One region of the Saccharopolyspora tripterygii genome, then DNA from elsewhere that is predicted to be linked to it. Evidence: riboswitches for the same ligand, from Rfam matches in the RefSeq annotation. Region 1 holds a riboswitch; the other holds the start of a gene.

What was found. A riboswitch is a leader RNA that binds a small molecule or an ion and turns the genes downstream of it on or off. The one in region 1 is predicted to bind glycine.
Region 2: another riboswitch for glycine. It lies ahead of gcvH (glycine cleavage system protein GcvH); the one in region 1 lies ahead of gcvP (aminomethyl-transferring glycine dehydrogenase).

The regions. Positions count from the first base shown of each region.
Region 1 covers NZ_BAAGZP010000034.1:56,592-66,563, forward strand. Annotated here, with positions in the region: gene ACYVF3_RS24095 (NAD(P)H-binding protein) at 1-383, opposite strand, end outside; gene ACYVF3_RS24100 (TetR/AcrR family transcriptional regulator) at 503-1,084, shown strand; gene ACYVF3_RS24105 (propionyl-CoA synthetase) at 1,088-2,968, opposite strand; gene ACYVF3_RS24110 (hypothetical protein) at 3,294-3,512, shown strand; gene ACYVF3_RS24115 (CDP-alcohol phosphatidyltransferase family protein) at 3,664-4,359, shown strand; gene gcvH (glycine cleavage system protein GcvH) at 4,461-4,844, shown strand; gene garA (glycogen accumulation regulator GarA) at 4,962-5,429, shown strand; gene ACYVF3_RS24130 (bifunctional nuclease family protein) at 5,822-6,298, shown strand; gene ACYVF3_RS24135 (MerR family transcriptional regulator) at 6,567-7,139, shown strand; glycine riboswitch at 7,223-7,321, shown strand; gene gcvP (aminomethyl-transferring glycine dehydrogenase) at 7,486-9,972, shown strand, end outside.
Region 2 covers NZ_BAAGZP010000020.1:256,588-266,559, forward strand. Annotated here, with positions in the region: gene ACYVF3_RS17115 (hypothetical protein) at 1-488, opposite strand, end outside; gene ald (alanine dehydrogenase) at 994-2,109, opposite strand; gene ACYVF3_RS17125 (PucR family transcriptional regulator) at 2,296-3,849, opposite strand; glycine riboswitch at 3,961-4,056, shown strand; glycine riboswitch at 4,057-4,153, shown strand; gene gcvH (glycine cleavage system protein GcvH) at 4,206-4,577, shown strand; gene ACYVF3_RS17135 (L-serine ammonia-lyase) at 4,610-5,965, shown strand; gene ACYVF3_RS17140 (MarR family winged helix-turn-helix transcriptional regulator) at 6,119-6,589, shown strand; gene ACYVF3_RS17145 (organic hydroperoxide resistance protein) at 6,589-7,005, shown strand; gene ACYVF3_RS17150 (DUF202 domain-containing protein) at 7,002-7,328, opposite strand; gene ACYVF3_RS17155 (YidH family protein) at 7,330-7,722, opposite strand; gene ACYVF3_RS17160 (AMP-binding protein) at 7,975-9,306, opposite strand; gene ACYVF3_RS17165 (MerR family transcriptional regulator) at 9,463-9,972, opposite strand, start outside.

The sequences.
Region 1 (9,972 bases):
GCGAGCATGGCCTCGGTGGCGACGTGGATCTGCGACGCCGGGTAGGGGTTGTCCGGGGTGGCGGCGTGCTGGCCGGTGTAGATCACCCGCTGGACGCCGGCGGCGACGGCGGCCTCGATCGCGTTGCCGTGCAGCTCGACGAGATCGGCCGTCGGGTCGTTGCCGGACACCAGCAGCACCTGGTCCGCACCCTCGAACGAGTCCCGCAGTGAGGCGGGTTCCTCGTAGGAGCCCCGCCGCACGCGCACTCCGCGGTCGGCGAGGTGACCGGCTCTGCGGGGGTCGCGGACGCTGACGCCGACCCGCTCGGCGGGCAGGCGCTGGAGGAGGTGTTCGACGGTCGCGCCGCCCAACCCCCCGGTGGCACCGGTGACGACGATCATGGTCCTGCCCTTCCGCTCGCTAAGTTGACCAACTGGGTCACTTTCGTTCTGGTCGCGACCGTAGGTAAGATGACCGACCGAGTCAACTTGGGGTCGCGACGGCGAGGGACGGTGCTGGGATGAGCGGTGGAGCGCCTTCAACACCACGGCTGCGCGCCGACGCCCGGCGCAACGCCGACCAGATCCGGCGCGCCGCGATCGACGCCTTCCAGGGGCGGGGCCTCACCGTGCCGCTGGAGGAGGTCGCCCAGGCGGCAGGCGTGAGCAAGGCGACGATCTTCAACCGGTTCGGCGGGCGGATCGGCCTCATCGACGCCGTCATCGAAGAGGTCGTCTCCGTCGAGCTGCGCGACATCATCGACCGCACGCGCGCCATCGACGATCCCTGGGAGCGGGTCGCGCACTACCTCACCGCGATCCGCGATCTCCAGCACCGCCAGCCCGCCGCCAATGACGCCCTGCTGCAGGTGTACCCCGAGGCGCAGAGCCTGGTGGAGATCTGCCGGATCGGGAGCGAGATCAACGACGAGCTCATCGCGTCGGGCCGCGTCTCGGGCGCGGTGCGCGCGGAGTTCACCGCGGACGACCTGCGCGCGCTCGTGCACGACAACGCGCTCGCGCTCAAGCACGGTCCTCGTCCCCGCCGGGAGGACTACGACCGCCGCACCGCCTTCCTCCTCGACGGGATCCGCAGGCGGTAGGGGTCAGCCCTCGCCGCGCAGCGACGGGCGCAGGGTGTCGAGCACCGAGGGGTCCTCGATGGTGGAGGGCACGTTCGTGTCGCCGCGATCGGCGATCTCGCGCATCGACTTGCGGAGGATCTTGCCCGAGCGGGTCTTGGGCAGCCCGTCGACGACGGAGACGTCGCGGAACGCCGCCACCGGGCCGATCTGGTCGCGCACCGCAGCCACCAGTTCGTCGCGCAGCGTCTCGGGTGCGATGTCCACACCGGACTTGAGCACCACGAACCCGCGCGGCACTTGGCCTTTGAGCTCGTCGCGAACGCCGATCACCGCGCACTCGGCCACCGCGGGATGCGCCGCCAGCACCGCCTCCATCGACCCCGTCGACAACCGGTGACCCGCCACGTTGATCACGTCGTCGGTGCGGCCCATGACGAACACGTACCCGTCGGCGTCGACGTAGCCGTTGTCGCCGGTGAGGTAGTAGCCCTCGTAGCGCGACAGGTACGACTCGTGGAAACGCGCGTCGTCGCCCCACAACGTCGGCAGCGTGCCCGGCGGCAGCGGCAGCTTCAGGCAGATCGCCCCGTCGGTCTCGGGAGGCAGCGGGTTGCCCGCCTGGTCCAGCACCTCGATCTCGTAGCCCGGTACCGGCACCGTCGGCGAACCCGGCTTGACCGGCATCGGTTCCAGCCCGCGCAGGTTCGCGCAGATCGGCCAGCCCGTCTCCGTCTGCCACCAGTGGTCGATCACCGGCACGCCCAGCTTCTCGGCCGCCCAGTGGTAGGTCTCCGGATCCAGCCGCTCACCGGCCAGGAACAGCGTTTCCAGGCAGGAGATGTCGTGCTCGGCGAGCTGCGCGCCGTCCGGGTCGACGCGCTTGATCGCGCGCAGCGCCGTCGGCGCGGTGAACAGCGCCTTGGCCCGGTGCTGCGCGATGACCCGCCAGAACGCGCCCGCGTCCGGGGTTCCCACCGGCTTGCCCTCGTAGACCACCGTCGTCGCCCCGGTCAGCAGCGGCGCGTAGACGATGTAGGAGTGGCCGACCACCCAGCCCACGTCGGAGGCGGTCCAGAAGACCTCGCCGGGTGAGATGTCGTAGATGTTGGTCATCGACCACCGCAGCGCCACCGCGTGCCCGCCGTTGTCGCGCACCACGCCCTTGGGCTTGCCCGTGGTCCCCGAGGTGTAGAGGACGTAGAGCGGGTCGGTGGCCGCCACCGGGACGCAGTCGGCCGGCTCGGCCGAGGCCACCGCGTCCTCCCAGTCGACATCGCGCGGGCCGAGCTCGGCTCGCGCCTGCTCGCGCTGGAACACGATGACCTTGCCGGGCTGGTGCTCGGTCTGGCTCAGCGCTTCGTCGACGATCGGCTTGTACTCCACGACCCGGTTGGGCTCCAGGCCGCAGGACGCCGCCACGATGACGGTGGGCAGCGCGTCGTCGATGCGGGCCGCGAGCTCCTTGGGCGCGAAGCCGCCGAAGACCACCGAGTGCACGGCCCCGATCCGCGCGCACGCCAGCATCGCGACCGCGGCCTCGGGGATCATCGGCAGGTAGAGCACGACCCGGTCGCCCTTGTTCACGCCCTGCGCCCGCAGCGCACCCGCGAAGCGGGCGACCCGGTCCAGCAGCTCCCGGTAGGTCCAGGTCCGCACGACACCGGACATCGCCGAGTCCCAGATCAGCGCGGGCTGCTCGCCCCGGCCGTCGCGCACGTGCCGGTCCAGCGCGTTGAAGCAGGTGTTGAGCTCGCCGTCCGGGAACCACCGGTACATCGGGGCGGCGGAGTCGTCCAGCGCCCGGGTCGGCTCGCGGTCCCAGTCGATCGCGCGCGCCGCGTCGAGCCAGAAACCCTCGCGGTCGGTCAGGCTCCGCTGGTAGTTCTCCGCGTACTCACCCATCGACCGACTACCTCCCGCGTCCGCTGTGACAACGCCTGTGTCGTACCCCAGATCCGATCTTCGCGCCAGAGCTGCCCGCGGCCGTCCTGGGCCGAACGCGTTCGTCATGAGCGAACGCGTTCGGCCGGACCGGTCAGCGGGAGTTCGGTCGCGCTGCATCCGCATGCGCATTCGGCGACGCCGCGCCGCCGCTGGGCGCAGCGGGTGCGTTTCCGGCGCGCTGGCACGACTTCCAGGCCCCACACTCGGTGTCGAGCCGATGGCCGGGCTAACACCCAGGTGTCCCGCGCCGACAAATGAATCGGAGGTGCTACGAAATATGAGCATGATGGAACCGGCACAGCCTCCCAGGGCACTGGCGACCGTCGAAGAGCCGAACGACCTTCCCACCGCGCCGTGCAGCGTGGTCTGGAGCGGCGGCCACTCCTACGTCCGAGAGGGAACCGCGGGCGCCCGCTGGGCGGGCGTGGACGATCGCGGCCGAGCCCGGTTCCTGACCGATGCCGAGTTGTGCCGCCGGGGGTGGAGCCGCACTCGCGGCTGAGCCGCACGTGTGTCTTCCTGCGGCGCAGGGTGTCCCGGCTCCGGCTGGCCGCCAAGTGGGTTGCGCTGGCGATATGAGACCCTGATCCGGTCAGGATGCACAGGTGTGCACCCGTTGCGGGGCCGTGCGCACAACCATTCAGGGGAGGCTCGTGGTGCAGGACGCCGAGCGCACCACGGAAAACACCACGAGCGGGCCGCGGGCCGAGGGCGAGCTGGACCACCCGGGGCCGGGAGATCCGGGCCTGGACCGGATCCGCGAGGTCGCCCGCGACGTCTGGGCCGACCCGTGGTGGACGCTGCCGAACCTGCTCAGCGTGATCCGCCTGGCCGGCGTGCCGGTGTTCCTCTGGCTGCTGCTCGGACCGCAAGCCGACCTGCTCGCCCTGCTGGTCCTGGTGATCAGCGGCGCCACCGACTGGCTCGACGGCAAGCTCGCCCGCTGGCTCAACCAGTACAGCCGCATCGGCGAACTCCTCGACCCCGCCGCCGACCGGCTCTACATCGTGGCCACCCTGATCGCCTTCGTGCTGCGCGACGTCATCCCGTGGTGGATGGCCGTCGCCCTCGTGGTCCGCGACGTCGTGCTCACGCTGTGCCTGCCCGTGCTGCGCTGGCACGGCTACGAGCCGCCCGAGGTGCACTACCTGGGCAAGGCCGCCACCTTCTGCCTGATGTACGCGTTCCCCCTGCTCCTGCTGGTGCAGGACGACTTCACCGGGGCCGACGTGGTGCGCCCGATCGCCTACGCCTTCACCGCCTGGGGCGGCGCGCTGTACCTGTGGGCGGGCGTGCTCTACCTGGCCCAGGTCATCGCCGCCGTGCGCGGGACCCGCGCACGCACCTGATCGCGCTGCGCGTCGTCTTGCGGCTTTCGGCGGCCGGTGAATACGCTCGCCGCGCCGATCACTCGGCATCTTGCACACAGCGGACGAAAGGCGGGACCACCGTGGCGGCCCCGGAGATCAAGTACACCGAAGAGCACGAATGGGTCCAGCGCATCAGCGAGGACACGGTGCGCATCGGCATCACCGACTACGCCCAGCAGCAGCTCGGCGACGTGGTGTTCGTGCAGCTCCCCGACGTGGGGCAGCAGGTCGCCGCGGGGGAGTCGATGGGCGAGGTGGAGTCGACCAAGAGCGTCTCCGACCTCTACGCCCCGGTGACCGGTGAGGTCACGGCAGGCAACCCCGCGCTGGAGGACCAGCCGGAGTTGGTCAACTCGGACGCCGCGGGGGAGGGCTGGATGGTGGAGGTCCGGCTCGCCGACCCGGACCAGCTGGCCGGTCTGCTCGACGCCGAGGGTTACCAGAACCTGATCGACCAGGGATGATCGTCTGGACCGGCCGCGTCGTGGGACGATGACGGGAGTCGCTGGTTCCGAGGCTGTCCAGGCACGGTACCTTGGGCGCATACTTGGCACGATCTATCCGCGTAAGGGAGAGCTCAGGTGAGCCAAAACAGCGGCTTCGGCGACGTTCCGCCGGAGCAGTCACCGGAGACCACCTCGGTCTTCCGGCCCTTCCTCTCGGAGCAGGAGAGCACCGAGAGCGCGGCCCCGGAACCCGCCTCCGCATCCGGGGTCGATGCGCTGCCGGCAGGTTCCGCCCTGCTGGTGGTCAAGCGCGGCCCGAACGCGGGCTCGCGGTTCCTGCTCGACCGGGAGACCACCAGCGCAGGCCGGCACCCGGACAGCGACATCTTCCTGGATGACGTGACGGTTTCCCGGCGGCACGCCGAGTTCCGCCGCGAGGGCAACGACTTCGTGGTGGTCGACGTGGGCAGCCTCAACGGCACCTACGTGAACCGGGAACCGGTGGACACCTCGGTGCTGGCCAACGGCGACGAGGTCCAGATCGGGAAGTTCCGCCTGGTGTTCCTGACCGGGCCGATCGATGGGGGCCAGGGCGGCCGCTGAGGCCGTCGAACCGGGCTTTTCACACCCGTCAGCGGGGCGGCGCCGTGAGGCGTCGCCCCGCTGACGCATGAGGCAGCTGCGCCGCCTGCGTGCGGAGGCGCTCCTCCCGGCCGGGAATTTCCCGGGGCCACGAGCGGTTTTCACCGCGCAGCAGGGCCTTCCGACGACTTCGGCGAGGCTCTGCGCGGTGTATCGTGCTGGTAATGCTCAACGACGAGCTCGCCAGCGGTCCGGGCCGTGGGCCCCGACTTCAACGACCGCGATGGTGGTGGTCCGCTCGGACCGCCGATGGAAGGGCGTGTCCGCCGTATCGCGGGTAGCGTCGGAGGCGTCGGTGCGGGACCCTCGACGGGGATGTCACGCTACGGCGCGCTGGAGGAGGCGATGTGACGATGAGCAGTGAGATGCGCGTCGTCGGCGTGCGAGTTGAACTACCAGCCAACCAGCCGATCCTGCTGTTGCGCGAGTCCGATGGTGAGCGCTACCTGCCGATCTGGATCGGGTCGGTCGAGGCCACCGCGATCGCGCTGGAGCAGCAGGGCGTGCGGCCGCAGCGGCCGCTCACCCACGACCTGCTCAAGGACGTCATCGGAGCCCTGGGGCGTGACCTGGAGCAGGTGCGGATCACCGACCTGCAGGAGGGCACCTTCTTCGCCGAGCTTGTGTTCGACGGGGACGTGCGGGTGTCCGCGCGGCCGAGCGATTCGGTGGCGCTGGCCTTGCGCATCGGAGTGCCGATCCACGCCGACGAATCCGTTCTCGAGGAGGCGGGACTGATCATCCCGGACGAGCAGGAGGACGAGGTCGAGAAGTTCCGCGAGTTCCTCGACTCCGTCTCGCCGGAGGACTTCCGCGGTGCCGACACCTGAGCCCCGCGGCGGACTCCTGCGCTGAACAGACCACTCCGGCCCCCGGTTGCTCACAGCACCCGGGGGCCGGATCCGTCGCACCGGGATCGAGAGCGCGCGCGGTCCGCGCGTCGCGTTGACCCGCCTGCTGAGCGGGCATACCTTCGGACGTACGCGAATTGCCCCGGTGTGATTCAGCCGGTACACGGCTTCGCGGCCCCGGATCGCCAACGGTCCGGGCGCTGGTGATCGTCGTCGTCGGCTTCGGGCCGGACGAGGGGAGGCAGGCGTGGTGGAGGAAGCAGCAAGTTCGGATGCTGCGGAGCAGGGTGAGCTGTTCCCCGACGCCTCTGCCCCGGACGAGCTGGTCGGTTACCGCGGGCCGGCGGCCTGCCAGATCGCGGGCATCACCTACCGGCAACTGGACTACTGGGCCCGCACCAAGCTGGTCGGCCCGTCCATACGAGGAGCGGCGGGCTCCGGCTCGCAGCGGCTGTACTCGTTCAAGGACATCCTGGTGCTCAAGGTCGTCAAGCGCCTGCTCGACACCGGGGTCTCGCTGCACAACATCCGGGTCGCGGTGGAGCACCTGCGCAAGCGCGGCGTGTCGGACCTGGCGAAGCTGACGCTGTTCAGCGACGGCACCACGGTCTACGAGTGCACCTCCGCCGAGGAGGTGGTCGATCTGCTCCAGGGCGGCCAGGGCGTGTTCGGCATCGCGGTCAGCGGTGCGATGCGCGAGATCAGCGGAACCATCCACGAGTTCCCGGCCGAGCGCGCCGACGGTGGCGTCAACATCGAGTCGGCGATCAACGACGAGCTCGCGGCCCGCCGCCGCGACCGCCAGGCGGAGACCGGCTGAACGACCGCCGGCCGCCATGTGTGCGGTAGGCGACATTGATGGCTCGATAGACCTTGTTGATCGGGTACTCTGAGCGCCATCGTCGACCCCGTGCGGGAGAGTCCGGTCCTGGTTGAGGGACCGGCGCCGAAGGAGCAACTCTCCCCGACAACCTCTCAGGCCACATGGACCGCACGGGCGAGATACCTCTGGAAAGAGGGCACACCTCCAGGTGGGCCCCGCCGACGGTGCAAGCCCGGTCCCGCCGGGTGAAGCTCTCAGGCGTTCGTAGCGCGAACAGTGACAGAGGGGGAGAGCAGCAACCGCTGCCGCCCTTTTGTTCGCCGCGAAGATTGAGGTTTTGGCGATGACCGACGCGACGCACGACCGCATTCCTCTGGCCGCGCTGGAGCACGGCAGGCCGTTCGCTGACCGCCACGTCGGGCCGATGCCCGCCGAACTGGCCCGCATGCTCGACGTCATCGGCGTCGGCTCCCTGGAGGAACTGGGTCAGAAGGCCGTCCCGGACACCATTCGCGAGGGTGACCTGCAGCTGGCGCTGCCGGAGCCCGCCACCGAGACCGAGGCGCTCGCCGAGCTGCGCGAGCTCGCCGGCCGCTGCAGCCCGCACACCGAGATGATCGGCCTGGGCTACTACGGCACGGTCACGCCGCCGGTGATCCTGCGCAACGTGCTGGAGAGCCCGGCCTGGTACACCGCCTACACGCCCTACCAGCCGGAGATCTCGCAGGGCCGGCTCGAAGCGCTGCTGAACTTCCAGACCATGGTCGCCGACCTCGCCGGGATGCAGGTCTCCAACGCCTCGATGCTGGACGAGGCGACGGCGGCGGCCGAGGGCATGACCCTGGTGCGGCGCGCGGGCAAGTCCAAGTCGCCGCGGTTCCTGGTCGACGCCGACACGCTGCCGCAGACCATCGCCGTCATCGAGACCCGCGCGGAGCCGCTGGGCATCGAGATCGTGGTGGCCGACCTGAGCTCCGGTGAGCTGCCCGAGGGCGAGTTCTTCGGCGCGCTGCTGTCCTACCCGAGCGCGTCCGGCGCCGTGCACGACCCCGAGGCGCTGATCGCGCAGATCCACGAGCGGGGCGCGAAGGTCGTGGTGACCTCCGACCTGCTGGCGCTGACGCTGCTGCGCTCGCCCGGCGATCTCGGCGCCGACGTGGTCGTGGGCAGCACCCAGCGCTTCGGCGTCCCGATGGGCTTCGGCGGCCCGCACGCCGGGTTCATGGCCGTGGCTAAGGGCCTGGAGCGGCAGCTGCCCGGCCGTCTGGTCGGCGTCAGCGTCGACACCGAGGGCAACCAGGCCTACCGGCTCGCGCTGCAGACCCGCGAGCAGCACATCCGCCGCGAGAAGGCCACCAGCAACATCTGCACCGCGCAGGTCCTGCTGGCGGTCGTGGCGTCCATGTACGCGGTCTACCACGGTCCGGACGGGCTGAAGGCGATCGCGACCCGCGCGCACCGGATGGCCAGCGTGCTCGCCGAGCAGCTGCGCCGGGGCGGCGTGGAGGTCGTGCACGGCGAGTTCTTCGACACCGTGCTCGCCAAGGTTCCGGGTCGGGCCGACGAGGTGCTGGCGGCGGCCCGCCGCGGCGGCATCAACCTGCGCCGGGTGGACTCCGACCACGTGGGCATCAGCTGCGACGAAACCACCACCCGCGCCCACCTGGCCGCGGTGTGGGAGGCCTTCGGCGTCAGCGCGGGCGAGGTCGACGCGCTCGACGCCGAGACCGCAGACGCGCTGCCCTCGGCCCTGGCGCGCACCTCGGAGTACCTGACGCACCCGGTGTTCCGCACGCACCGCTCGGAGACCTCGCTGCTGCGCTACCTGCGGCAGCTCTCGGACAAGGACATCGCGCTGGACCGCAGCATGATCCCGCTGGGTTCCTGCACGATGAAGCTCAACGCGACCGCCGAGATGGAGCCGATCACCTGGCCCGAGTTCTCCTCGCTGCACCCCTTCGCGCCCGCCCAGGACGCCGAGGGACTGCTCAAGGTGGTTTCCGACCTGCAGGAATGGCTGGCGGAGGTCACCGGTTACGACGCGGTCAGCCTGCAGCCCAACGCGGGCAGCCAGGGCGAGTTCGCGGGTCTACTGGCCATCCGCGCCTACCACCACAGCCGTGGTGAGACCGATCGCGAGGTCTGCCTCATCCCGGCGAGCGCGCACGGCACCAACGCGGCCAGCGCGGTCATGGCGGGCATGCGCGTGGTCGTGGTCCGCTGCGACGAGGCCGGCAACGTCGAGATGGACCACCTGCGCGAGCTCACCGAGAAGCACGCGCAGGACCTCGCCGCGATCATGATCACCTACCCGTCGACTCACGGCGTCTACGAGGACACCGTGCGCGAGGTCTGCGGGCTGGTGCACGACGCGGGCGGCCAGGTCTACGTCGACGGCGCGAACCTCAACGCGCTGATCGGCCTCGCCCGGATGGGCAAGTTCGGCTCGGACGTCTCGCACCTGAACCTGCACAAGACGTTCTGCATCCCGCACGGCGGTGGCGGCCCCGGCGTGGGCCCGATCGGGGTCCGCGAGCACCTGTCGCCGTTCCTGCCCAACCACCCGCTGCAGCCCGCGGCCGGTCCGGCCACCGGCGTCGGCCCGATCAGCGCGGCTCCGTGGGGCAGCGCCTCGATCCTGCCGATCTCCTGGGCCTACGTCCGGATGATGGGTGCCGACGGCCTGCGCCGCGCGACGCTGACCGCGGTGGCCTCGGCGAACTACGTCGCACGGCGGCTCGGCGAGTACTTCCCGGTGCTCTACACGGGCGAGGGAGGTTTCGTCGCCCACGAGTGCATCCTCGACCTGCGGCCGATCAGCAAGTCCAGC
Region 2 (9,972 bases), on a different contig from region 1:
TAGGTCTTGCCGTGCTCGGCTTCTGGTTGTTCGGCCAGCGGCGGCGGGCTCGGGGGAACGGTCGTGAGGTCGGGGCGGATGAACTCGTCGGTGTCCCAGTCGGACGGTCCGGGACCGGTGGCGGACACGATCGGCTGGCTGATCACGGCGACGGGTTCGGAGGTGCGCGGAGCGTGGGTGCGCAGCGTCTGGCGGCGAAGTCCGCCCCTGCGCCCCGGAAAACCGGATAGCTCGGTGATCAACTGCTGGTGCGCCGCCTGCCACACCTTGCAGGGCCAGGGGCGGCGGCGGAGCGTGCCCCGGCAGGACGGGCAACGTCCACCGGAGTCCGGCTCGTGGTCGTCTAACAGCGTTTTGAGGGCTTCGGTAAAGCGATAGAGCTCCGTCCGGGCAATCGGTAGCAGCACTTCGGGAGCGTCTTCGCCCACTGCTCGGTCCAGGGCGTCGAGCCGGTCGAGAACAGCCTTGCGCAGTGCCGTGTCCGTCACGTTTATCTCCCACCCGTCAGCGCGTTTTCGTGCATCGGAGTTTCCGGCGGACGGCAGCAGATGATCAGTCACCCGTCGTTACTCCGATGGGTGACATCGGCATCGAGAGTTCACGCCTGCACGGCCACTCGACCAGACTCACCCCATCGAGTGGTTATCGATTCGGCTGGAAATTGGCGGCGAAGCTCTCGCTCACGTCGTCGGCAAACCGGCGATCTTGGCCTACACTGAGAGTGGCGGCCTGCTCCCGGTGACCCCCAGGCTGGTTGAGCGGGCCGCCCCTATTCGCCGTTTTGAGCGCCTTTCCCATTCTCGGGCATGTCGGGTTTATTCGCATTCTCGCTAAAGTTGGGAATCAACCAATTCGAATTCAACCCGGTGCAAATTCCCAGGCCTGACGCTGCGGCCTCGTGCGCAGGGGAACCTTCCTGTCATCGGGAGAAAAGCGGGCTGCGAGGAAGGGAGCCTTCCTCGCAGCCCGTGGCGCGAACAACCCGGGAACGAATCAACCCAGGACGTCGCCCAGCGGCAGAGGAGTGCGGCCGTGGGCCTCGGCGACGGCCCGGTTGACCAGCTTCCCGTCGTGGGTGTTGAGACCGCCGGCCAGAGCCGCATCCGCGCGGCAGGCGCGCTGCCAGCCGGCATCGGCGATGCGCAGCACGTAGGGGAGGGTCACGTTGGTCAGCGCGTGCGTGGAAGTGGTGGGCACCGCGCCGGGCATGTTCGCCACGCAGTAGAAGACCGAGTCGTGGACCTGGTAGGTGGGCTCGTCGTGCGTGGTCGGACGGGAATCGGCGAAGCACCCGCCCTGGTCGATGGCGATGTCGACCAGCACGCTGCCCGCCTTCATCTCCGAGACCAGGTGGTTGGACACGAGCTTCGGGGCCTTGGCTCCAGCGATCAGCACGGCGCCGATCACCAGGTCCGCCGAGCGAACGGCCTGCTCGACCGCGTAGCGGTTCGAGGCCACCGTGCGGATCTGACCGTGGAAGTCCCGGTCGATCTCGCGCAGCTTGTCGACGTTGGTGTCCAGCAGCTCTACATCAGCACCCATTCCCAGGGCCACGCGAGCCGCGTTGAGGCCGGCGACGCCGCCGCCGATCACCACCACGCGTGCCGGGTGAACTCCCGGCACTCCGCCCGGCAGCACGCCGCGACCACCGCTGGGGCGCATCAACGAATGCGCGCCCACCAGCGGCGCCAGACGCCCGGCGACCTCGCTCATGGGGGCCAGCAGCGGCAGCCCGCCGCCTTCGGTCTGGACCGTCTCGTAGGCGATGCCGGTGATGCCCGATGCCAGCATCGCGTCGGTCAGGTCAGCCGACGCGGCCAGGTGCAGGTAGGTGAACAGCACCTGATCCCCGCGCAGGCGCGGGTACTCCTGCGCGATCGGCTCCTTGACCTTCAGCACGAGGTCGCCTTCGGCCCACACGTCGTCGGCGGTGGCCAGCACCTTCGCGCCTGAAGCGAGGAAGTCCTCGTCCGGGATGGATGAGCCCGCACCCGCACCTGCCTCGACGAACACGTCGTGACCGCGGGCCGTCAGCTCGTGCACACCGGCCGGGGTGATCGCGACCCGGTACTCGTTGTTCTTGATCTCGCGAGGCACTGCGATCTTCACGGTGGGGTCCTTTCGTCGTGTGAGAACAACGATCGGACGACGTGACGCACGGCGCATCATTTCCACAGCATGAGATGAGGCGGGGGTGTTTGTTCTGCCAGCACAACGTCCGTGCGTGCGGGCGGACTGGGGCAGGAGTGGCAGATCGGTTCCCATGCTCGCGACCGCGACGGTTCGCTCACCGGCTCACCCGTGCTGCGCCCACCTCTCGGTCAGCAGCTGGACCAGCAGGGCCGACCGGACGTCCGGGTCGTCGAGGTCGACGTCGACCAGCTGCCCGATCCGCTTCATCCGGTACCGGAAGGTGTTCGGGTGCACCTGGAGCTCGCGGCCGGCTTGGCGGGGGTCGCCGGGATACCGCAGCCACGCGTGCAAGGTCGCTTGGTACTCGGTGCCCTGCGCGCGATCGTGGCCGCGCAGCACCGTCAAGGGTCCCAACGTCGCGGCGCCCGCATCAGCGGCGGCCCCGGCCATCCGACTGAGGACCAGCAGGTGCCACAACTCCTCGTAGATCGCGACCCGTTGCTGCACCAATCCAGTGCGCAGGAGGCCGATCAGCTCATCGGCTTGGGCTCGGGACTGCGGCACGTCGGTGACCGGCACGGAGGTTCCCACGGCTACGAGCGGGCGAGGGGAAAGATCGTGGGAGGTCAACGCCTGACGCAGCTCCGGCCAACCGCCGCCGCGCGCCCGGTCGGGCACCAGCGCGTACAGCACGGTGCCGACCTCCGTGACCAGCGGTCGCCGCCCGATCCCGCGCGTGATCCACTCCCACATCGCCAGCCGCTGCCCCTCCGCCGGTTCTTCGGAGGCGGCCATCTCGATGGCGATCACGCGGTGCTCCTCGTGGGGGACCGCCAGTTCGTTGGCTGCGGCACGCCAGCCCTCGCTGCCGTCGAGCACCAACCGCACCTGCTCGGCCGATCGTCGCCGCTGCACGTCGGCGACCGCCCGCCAGCGCAGCAGCTGCAGCGCCACCAGCGGTGCGGTGTCGGCGAACGCGGTCGCGCGTTCCTCCGAGACGGGGCCGGGCACCACCGCCCACATCGAGCCCAGCAGCTCGCCGCCCATCCGGATCGGCATCACCAGGCGCGGCAGCGTCCCGTCCTGCTGAGCGGGCACGAAGATCGCCGAGCTGCCCTTGGTGAGCTGGCGGAACGTGCCGCGGGCGCGGAACTTCGCGAGCACGTCGTCCGGCTGCTTGCGGCCCATGATCGTGGAGATCCGCGCCGGATCGGTCAGGTCTTGCCGGGCCGAGTAAGCCAGCACCTGCGAATGGGCGTCCTCGACGGTCACCGGCGCGTCCACGACGTCGGCGACCGCGTCGGCTAGGCGGAACAGGTCCGCGACGCCGCCCCCGCTCTCCTCCGCCTGCCTGATCCCGCCTGCCAAGGCCGCGCGGATCAACCACACCAGCTGCGCCCAAGCGGTGCCGGGGCGAACCTCCACGAGGGCGACATCAGCGGTGCGCACGGCCTCCACAACAGCGCTCTGCACCGACACGGGCGGCTTGAGCAACACCGCGGCCGCGCCCTGCTCGCCGCAATCGCGCACCAAGCGCATCGCCTGCTCGGCGTCGTTGACACCCACCCCCAGCACGAGGTCACCGCCTGCGGCGGTCGTGGGCTGATCCGGTTCGGCGATGACCACGTCGCCGGCGATCGTGTTGGGCTCCGGGCTGAACACCGTGCGCAACAGGGCCGGGCCCACCCGCTCCACCAGTGCCCGGATGTCGAGCATCGAAGGGGCCTCCTCGAGGCAAGGACGTGCCGGCAGAGATCACATGTGCATTGACAGTCTCGCTGGCCCGTTTATCGTTGCTGAGCAAATCGACAATCGCATACCGGCCATCGACCCCGTGCGGGAGAGACTCTGCCAGCAGTGCAGGGCGCCGAAGGAGCAACACTCCCCAGCAAACTCTCAGGCACCCATGACCGCTCGGGCGAGGCGACTCTGGAAAGCGCTCGTCGACGTCGACGAAGCCACCCACGGTGCAAGCCGCTCCGGCGGCGAAGCTCTCAGGTTCCGCAACAGAGGGGGAGGCCCAGCCGAAACCGGGGCGCAACGGCCCCTCCAACAGCTACGGAGCCTCCCTCATGTCGCTGCCCGCGAACCTGTCCTACACCGAAGAGCACGAGTGGATCGAGGACCGGGGCGAGATCGTTCGCATCGGCATCACCGAGCACGCCGCCAGTGCCCTCGGTGACATCGTCTTCGTGCAGCTCCCCGACACCGGCGACAAGATCGAATCCGGTCAGGCCTGTGGTGAGCTCGAATCCACCAAGTCCGTCAGCGACCTGTTCGCGCCCGTCACCGGCGAGGTCGTGACCATCAACGAGTCCGCTGTGGACGACCCCGCCGTGGTCAACTCCGACCCCTACGGCGAAGGCTGGCTGATCGAGGTGCGGGTCAGCGAGACCGGTGCGACCCTCACGGCCCAGCAATACGCCGAGTTGATCAACGAGTAGCCCGGGGAACCCGGAACGAGGCGAGGCGATCAATGACGATCGGTGTCTTCGACCTGTTCTCGGTGGGGATCGGCCCGTCCAGCTCGCACACGGTGGGACCGATGCGCGCAGCGCAGCGGTTCACCGAGAGGCTGCGCGAGAACGGGTCGATCTTCAAGGTCAACAGGGTCAAAGCGGAGTTGTTCGGGTCCCTTGGCGCGACCGGTCATGGTCACGGCAGCCCGAACGCGGTCCTTCTCGGTCTGGAAGGGCATCGCCCGGAGTCGGTGGATCCGGTGGCGGGTGCGCAACGGGTCGGCGAGATCGAGGGGAGTGGTCTGCTGCGGCTCGGCGGAGACCACGTGCTGCCCTTCGACAGCGCGCGAGACCTGGTGCTGCACCGGCGCAAGTCGCTGCCGGAACACCCCAACGGCCTGCGGTTCACCGCCACCGGCAACGACGGCGGCGAGCTGGATTCTGCCGTCTACTACTCCGTGGGCGGTGGCTTCGTCGTCGACGAGGGCGCGGTCGGTGCGGACCGCGTCAAAGCGGATGAGACAGCGGTTCCCATTCCCTTCAACACCGGGGCCGAGCTGCTGTTGCGCTGCGAGGAAGCCAACCTGCCGATCAGCGGCGTGATGCTGGCCAACGAGTTGTCGTGGCGCGAGGAATCCGCGGTGCGGGCGGGCCTGCTGGACATCTGGCGGGTCATGCGGGAATGCGTCGACAACGGATGCGGCAACACCGGCGAGCTGCCCGGTGGTCTGAAGGTGCGACGGCGTGCGGCGGAGTTGGCCGCGGCGCTGACCGATCAGGACGACCCGATGGAATGGGTCACCCTGTTCGCGCTGGCGGTCAACGAGGAGAACGCGGCAGGCGGTCGCGTGGTGACCGCACCGACCAACGGTGCGGCGGGCATCGTGCCAGCGGTGCTGCACTACTACGCGCGGTTCGTTCCCGGAGCCGACGAGGACGGCGTGGTGCGCTTCATGCTCACGGCCGGGGCGATCGGCGTTCTGTTCAAGGAGAACGCATCCATCTCCGGAGCCGAGGTGGGCTGCCAGGGTGAAGTCGGCTCAGCGTGCTCGATGGCCGCAGCGGGTCTGGCCGAGGTCCTCGGCGGCACGCCGAGCCAGGTGGAGAACGCCGCGGAGATCGCGATGGAGCACAACCTGGGGCTCACCTGCGATCCGATCGGCGGGCTGGTGCAGATCCCGTGCATCGAGCGCAACGCCGTGGCTTCGGTCAAGGCGATCACCGCTGCCCGGATGGCGCTTCGCGGCAACGGCACGCACTTCGTGTCCTTGGACAAGGTTATGAAGACGATGCGGGAGACCGGCCGCGACATGAAGGTCAAGTACAAGGAGACCGCGCGCGGCGGCTTGGCCGTCAACGTCATCGAGTGCTGAGGACGCCCGGGGTGAGGATGGGAACCTTCCTGTCACCACCTCGGGCCTCTTCGTAGCTGTGACCTGCGCGGTTCATCTTCCCGACGTCTTCCAAGGGAACAGTTGTGGCCAATTAGGTTGTGCACAACTTAGTTGTGCACTACCGTTTCCGGTGTGACGACGGAATCGGGATCGACGCTGGACCGGCTGCTCTGCTTCGCGCTGCACAGCGCGTCGCGGGCCTTCACCAACCTCTACCGGCCGTTCCTCGACGAGATCGGCCTGACCTACCCGCAATACCTGGTGATGTTGGTGCTGCGGGAGCGCGAGTCGCTGACGGTCAAGGAGCTGGGCGCGCTGCTCAGGCTCGATTCGGGAACGTTGTCACCGCTGCTGAAGCGACTCCAGGCCCGCGACCTGCTCGTCCGCACTCGCAGCGAGACCGACGAGCGGTCCGTTCGCGTGGCGATCACCGAGGACGGGCGCGCCCTGTGGCAGCAGGCGCGCGACATCCCGCAGCGGATGGTGTCGGCGACGGGGATGGACCTGGGTGAGGTCGAGCAGCTGCGGACCACGTTGGAAGCCCTGACGACCACGTTGAACGACGCGGCCAACCGGGTCACCGAGAATCGGGAGACGAAGTGATGACTGTTCTGTACACGGCGGAGGCGACCGCGACGGGCGAAGGCCGCAACGGGCGAACCCGCACCTCCGACGGCTTGGTCGACCTCGAACTGGCCATCCCCAGGGAGATGGGCGGCTCCGGCGACGCGACCAACCCGGAGCAGCTGTTCGCGGCCGGCTACTCGGCGTGCTTCCACAGCGCCCTGCAGCTCGTGGCCCGCAAGAAGAAGCTCGACATCGAAGGCTCCTCGGTCACCGCCGAGGTCGGCATCGGATCGAATGGCGAAGGAGGCTTCGGCCTCAGCGTCGCCCTGGTCGTCGACCTGCCGGGCGTACCCGGTGAGCAGGCTCAGCAGATCGCGGAAGCCGCGGATGCCGTGTGCCCGTACTCCAACGCCGTCCGCGGGAACATCAACATCGACGTCCGCGTCGCCTAAGCGAACAGGACGTACACCAAGCCGGTAGCGCCGGCGAGCATCGCCAGCACCGCTGTCGCGGCGGGCAACCCCCCGCCCGGCAGCGGTGCTCGTGCGCGCAGACGACGCTCGCTGTGCTGGTGGCGGCGCCACACCAGCCACGCCACCAGCCCGCTGACCGGCAAGGTCGCCACAGCGCAGACGATCGCCGCCGTCGCGCTCTGATGCGTGATCAGCTTCAGCAGCACCAGCAGGCTCACGGTGAACGCCAATGCCGTGCGCGACCAGGCCAGCGTCGTGCGCTCGATCTGCAACCCCGGATCCCAGGGCCGGCGCTCGCTCACCTCAGAACCCGGTCACGAACAGCAGCACGCAGGCCGCCACACCGATCAGTCCCAGCCCGTAGCCCAGCGCGGGAGCGAGTCGAGGCGCGGGCAGCGGCTGACCGCGGCGCAAGGCGCGCTCGGTGGCGACCCACCTCGTGAAGGCCGTTGCGCTGCACAGAACCCCGGCCAGGAGCAATGCGATCGCCAGCACGACCCGCAGGTCGCTGGGTTCGGCCGCCACGGCGTTGAGGGCTTCGACGCCCACACCACCGGCCATCAGCGCCAACGCGGTGCGGATCCAGGCCAGGAAGGTCCGCTCGTTGGCGAGCGTGAACCGAGGATCAGGCTCCTCGCCATCTTGGTAGAGCCGCCGCGGCCAGCGCGAGCTCCCGCTTTCGCCATCGGTAGCCATGGCCTCACGTTATCTCCTCCGAATGGCTCAACGAGAGCCAGTGCCCAGTGCAAATCCCAGGCCCGGAGGGTTCGTTGCGGAAGAGGGCTGGACGTTCTCGCGATCACGGGACATCGCGAGCGCGAGCCCTCTGCGCGGTGCGCTGCGAACCGACCCGCTGGTCCCGCCGAGCGGAGCGCTGGCAGCCGATCGACTCCACGGGACCGGAGCCAGCCGGAGTGACAGGAAGGTTCCCATGCGCGGAACCCGCCGTCACAGCGCAGGCGGGAGCTCAGCGTCGAACAGCTCGGGTTTGTGGCCGGTGATCGTCAGGTACCCATCGGCGTCCAGCACGCCGACATCGCCCGTCGGCAGCCAGCCGTCGGCATCGGTGACGGGCCGGATCATGCCGTCGGCCTCCAGGTAGCCGGCGCACACCAGCGGGCCGCGCACCAGCACTTCGCCGTCCGCTGCGATGCGGACCTGGGTGCCGGGCATCGCGCGACCGACCGTTCCGGTGCGGCGCCCTCCCGAGTGGTTCGTGGTGGTGCATCCGGTCGTCTCGGCCAGTCCCCACAGTTGGCAGATCTCCAGGCCGATGCCGCTGAACTGCTCCAGCACGTCGAGATCGATCCGGCCGGTCCCGGTCGCAGGCAACACCGTCCGGCCGAGCCCGAGGCGGGCCCGCGCCCGTTGCGCGTCGCGGGCCGATCTGCGCTGTTCAGCGGAGATTTCGCGAAGCGCGCCCACCAGTCGCGACCACACCGGTGGGGAGGCGATCAGCAGAGCGGGTCTGGTTTTCGGCAGCGTGGCCAGCACGTCCTGATCAGCGCAGAAGTGCACGTGAGCGGCGTCGTGGATCGCCGCGCAGATCCCCACCAGTCGTTCGGTGATCTGGCTGAGCGGCAGGTAGCTCAGCCGCCTCGCGTTCGGCTCTGAACGGGTGAGCTGGTGCAGCGCCGCAGCGGCGAAGCAGAGGTTGCGCTGGGTCAGCACCACGCCCTTGAGACGATCGCTGTCCTCGTTCGGGTAGATGACGGTCGCCGGTGTGCCAGGAGTGATCACGTCGCTCTCGCGCCGGAGCAGCCCGGGATCCGCGCGCACGCGCTCGTCCCCTCGTCTTCGAAGATCCGCCCAGGTGTGGAAGCGGTGATCCGCGCTGATCATCACCGCGTCGTCGAGCACCACCACGTGCTCGATCGTGCTTGCGTTGCGCAGCGCTTTCGCCCATCGCCGCAGCTGATCGCCGCTCTCCAGCACCACCATTCGCGCGCGGCTGTGGGTGGCGATGGCGTGCACCTGGTCCTGGCTCAGCGCGGGATGCAGGGTGCCGGCAACGGCGCCCAGATGCGCTGCGGCGACGTCCGAGAACCAGTGCTCGGTGCGGTTGGACATCATCAGCAGGATCGTCTGACCTCGCTGCAGGCCCAGTGCGGTGAACGCGGCCGCCAGCAGCTCGACCTCCTCACCCGCCTGCTTCCAGGTGAAGGTCCGGTTGGCGTCGGTCAGCGCCGGCTCGTCGGGGAACTGCGCGATGGTGCGGGAGAACAAGCGGGGGATCGTCGTTTCCAGTGCCGCCTCGGCCCAGCCGTCCAAGGTGCTCATCGCAGCCGATCTCCCCTCGCCCCGAACAACGGTTGCGACTGACGCGCGTTGAGGCGATGAAACCTGATCGGGGCGGACCGAAACCAGCGCCGAATGCTGGAACACGTTCCGACGAACCGGTACACCCCGACGGCGTTCCGGAAGAATCAGGCGAAATCAGACGTGGTCGCGGATCACGTCGTTGACCGCGCGCTGGAAGCCGTTGACCAGGACCTGAATGGTCAACGGGCGGAGCTGGTCGGTCACCACGCGCACCCGATCGCGCTCGTTCTCGGGACGTCCTTGCTCGACGTAGGGGCGCAGCACGTTCTCGGCGAACAGCTCGCGCAGCTCGGTCGCGATCTGCGCGGTGTGCCGCTCGACGATTCCCTTGGCCTGCACCAGCATCTGCAGCGGTAGCCCCAGGTCGAGGATCTGCAGGCCCACTCCCAGCATCGCCGGGCTGGGCATCTGCAGCTTGTCCGGATCGTCGAGCCGCTTCAGGATCCCCAGCTCCACCAGGTGCTCGACCAGGTCGTCGTCGAGGTGCCTGCCCGCGCGGCGATCCAGCTCGTGGCGGTCGAGCTCCTCGGCGTGGTCGTCGGTCCACGGCGCGATCAGCGCGCGCTGCAAGGCGAGTTCATCCGGCGAGGAACCTTCCGGGATGCGCTGCAGGTGTCGCTCGAT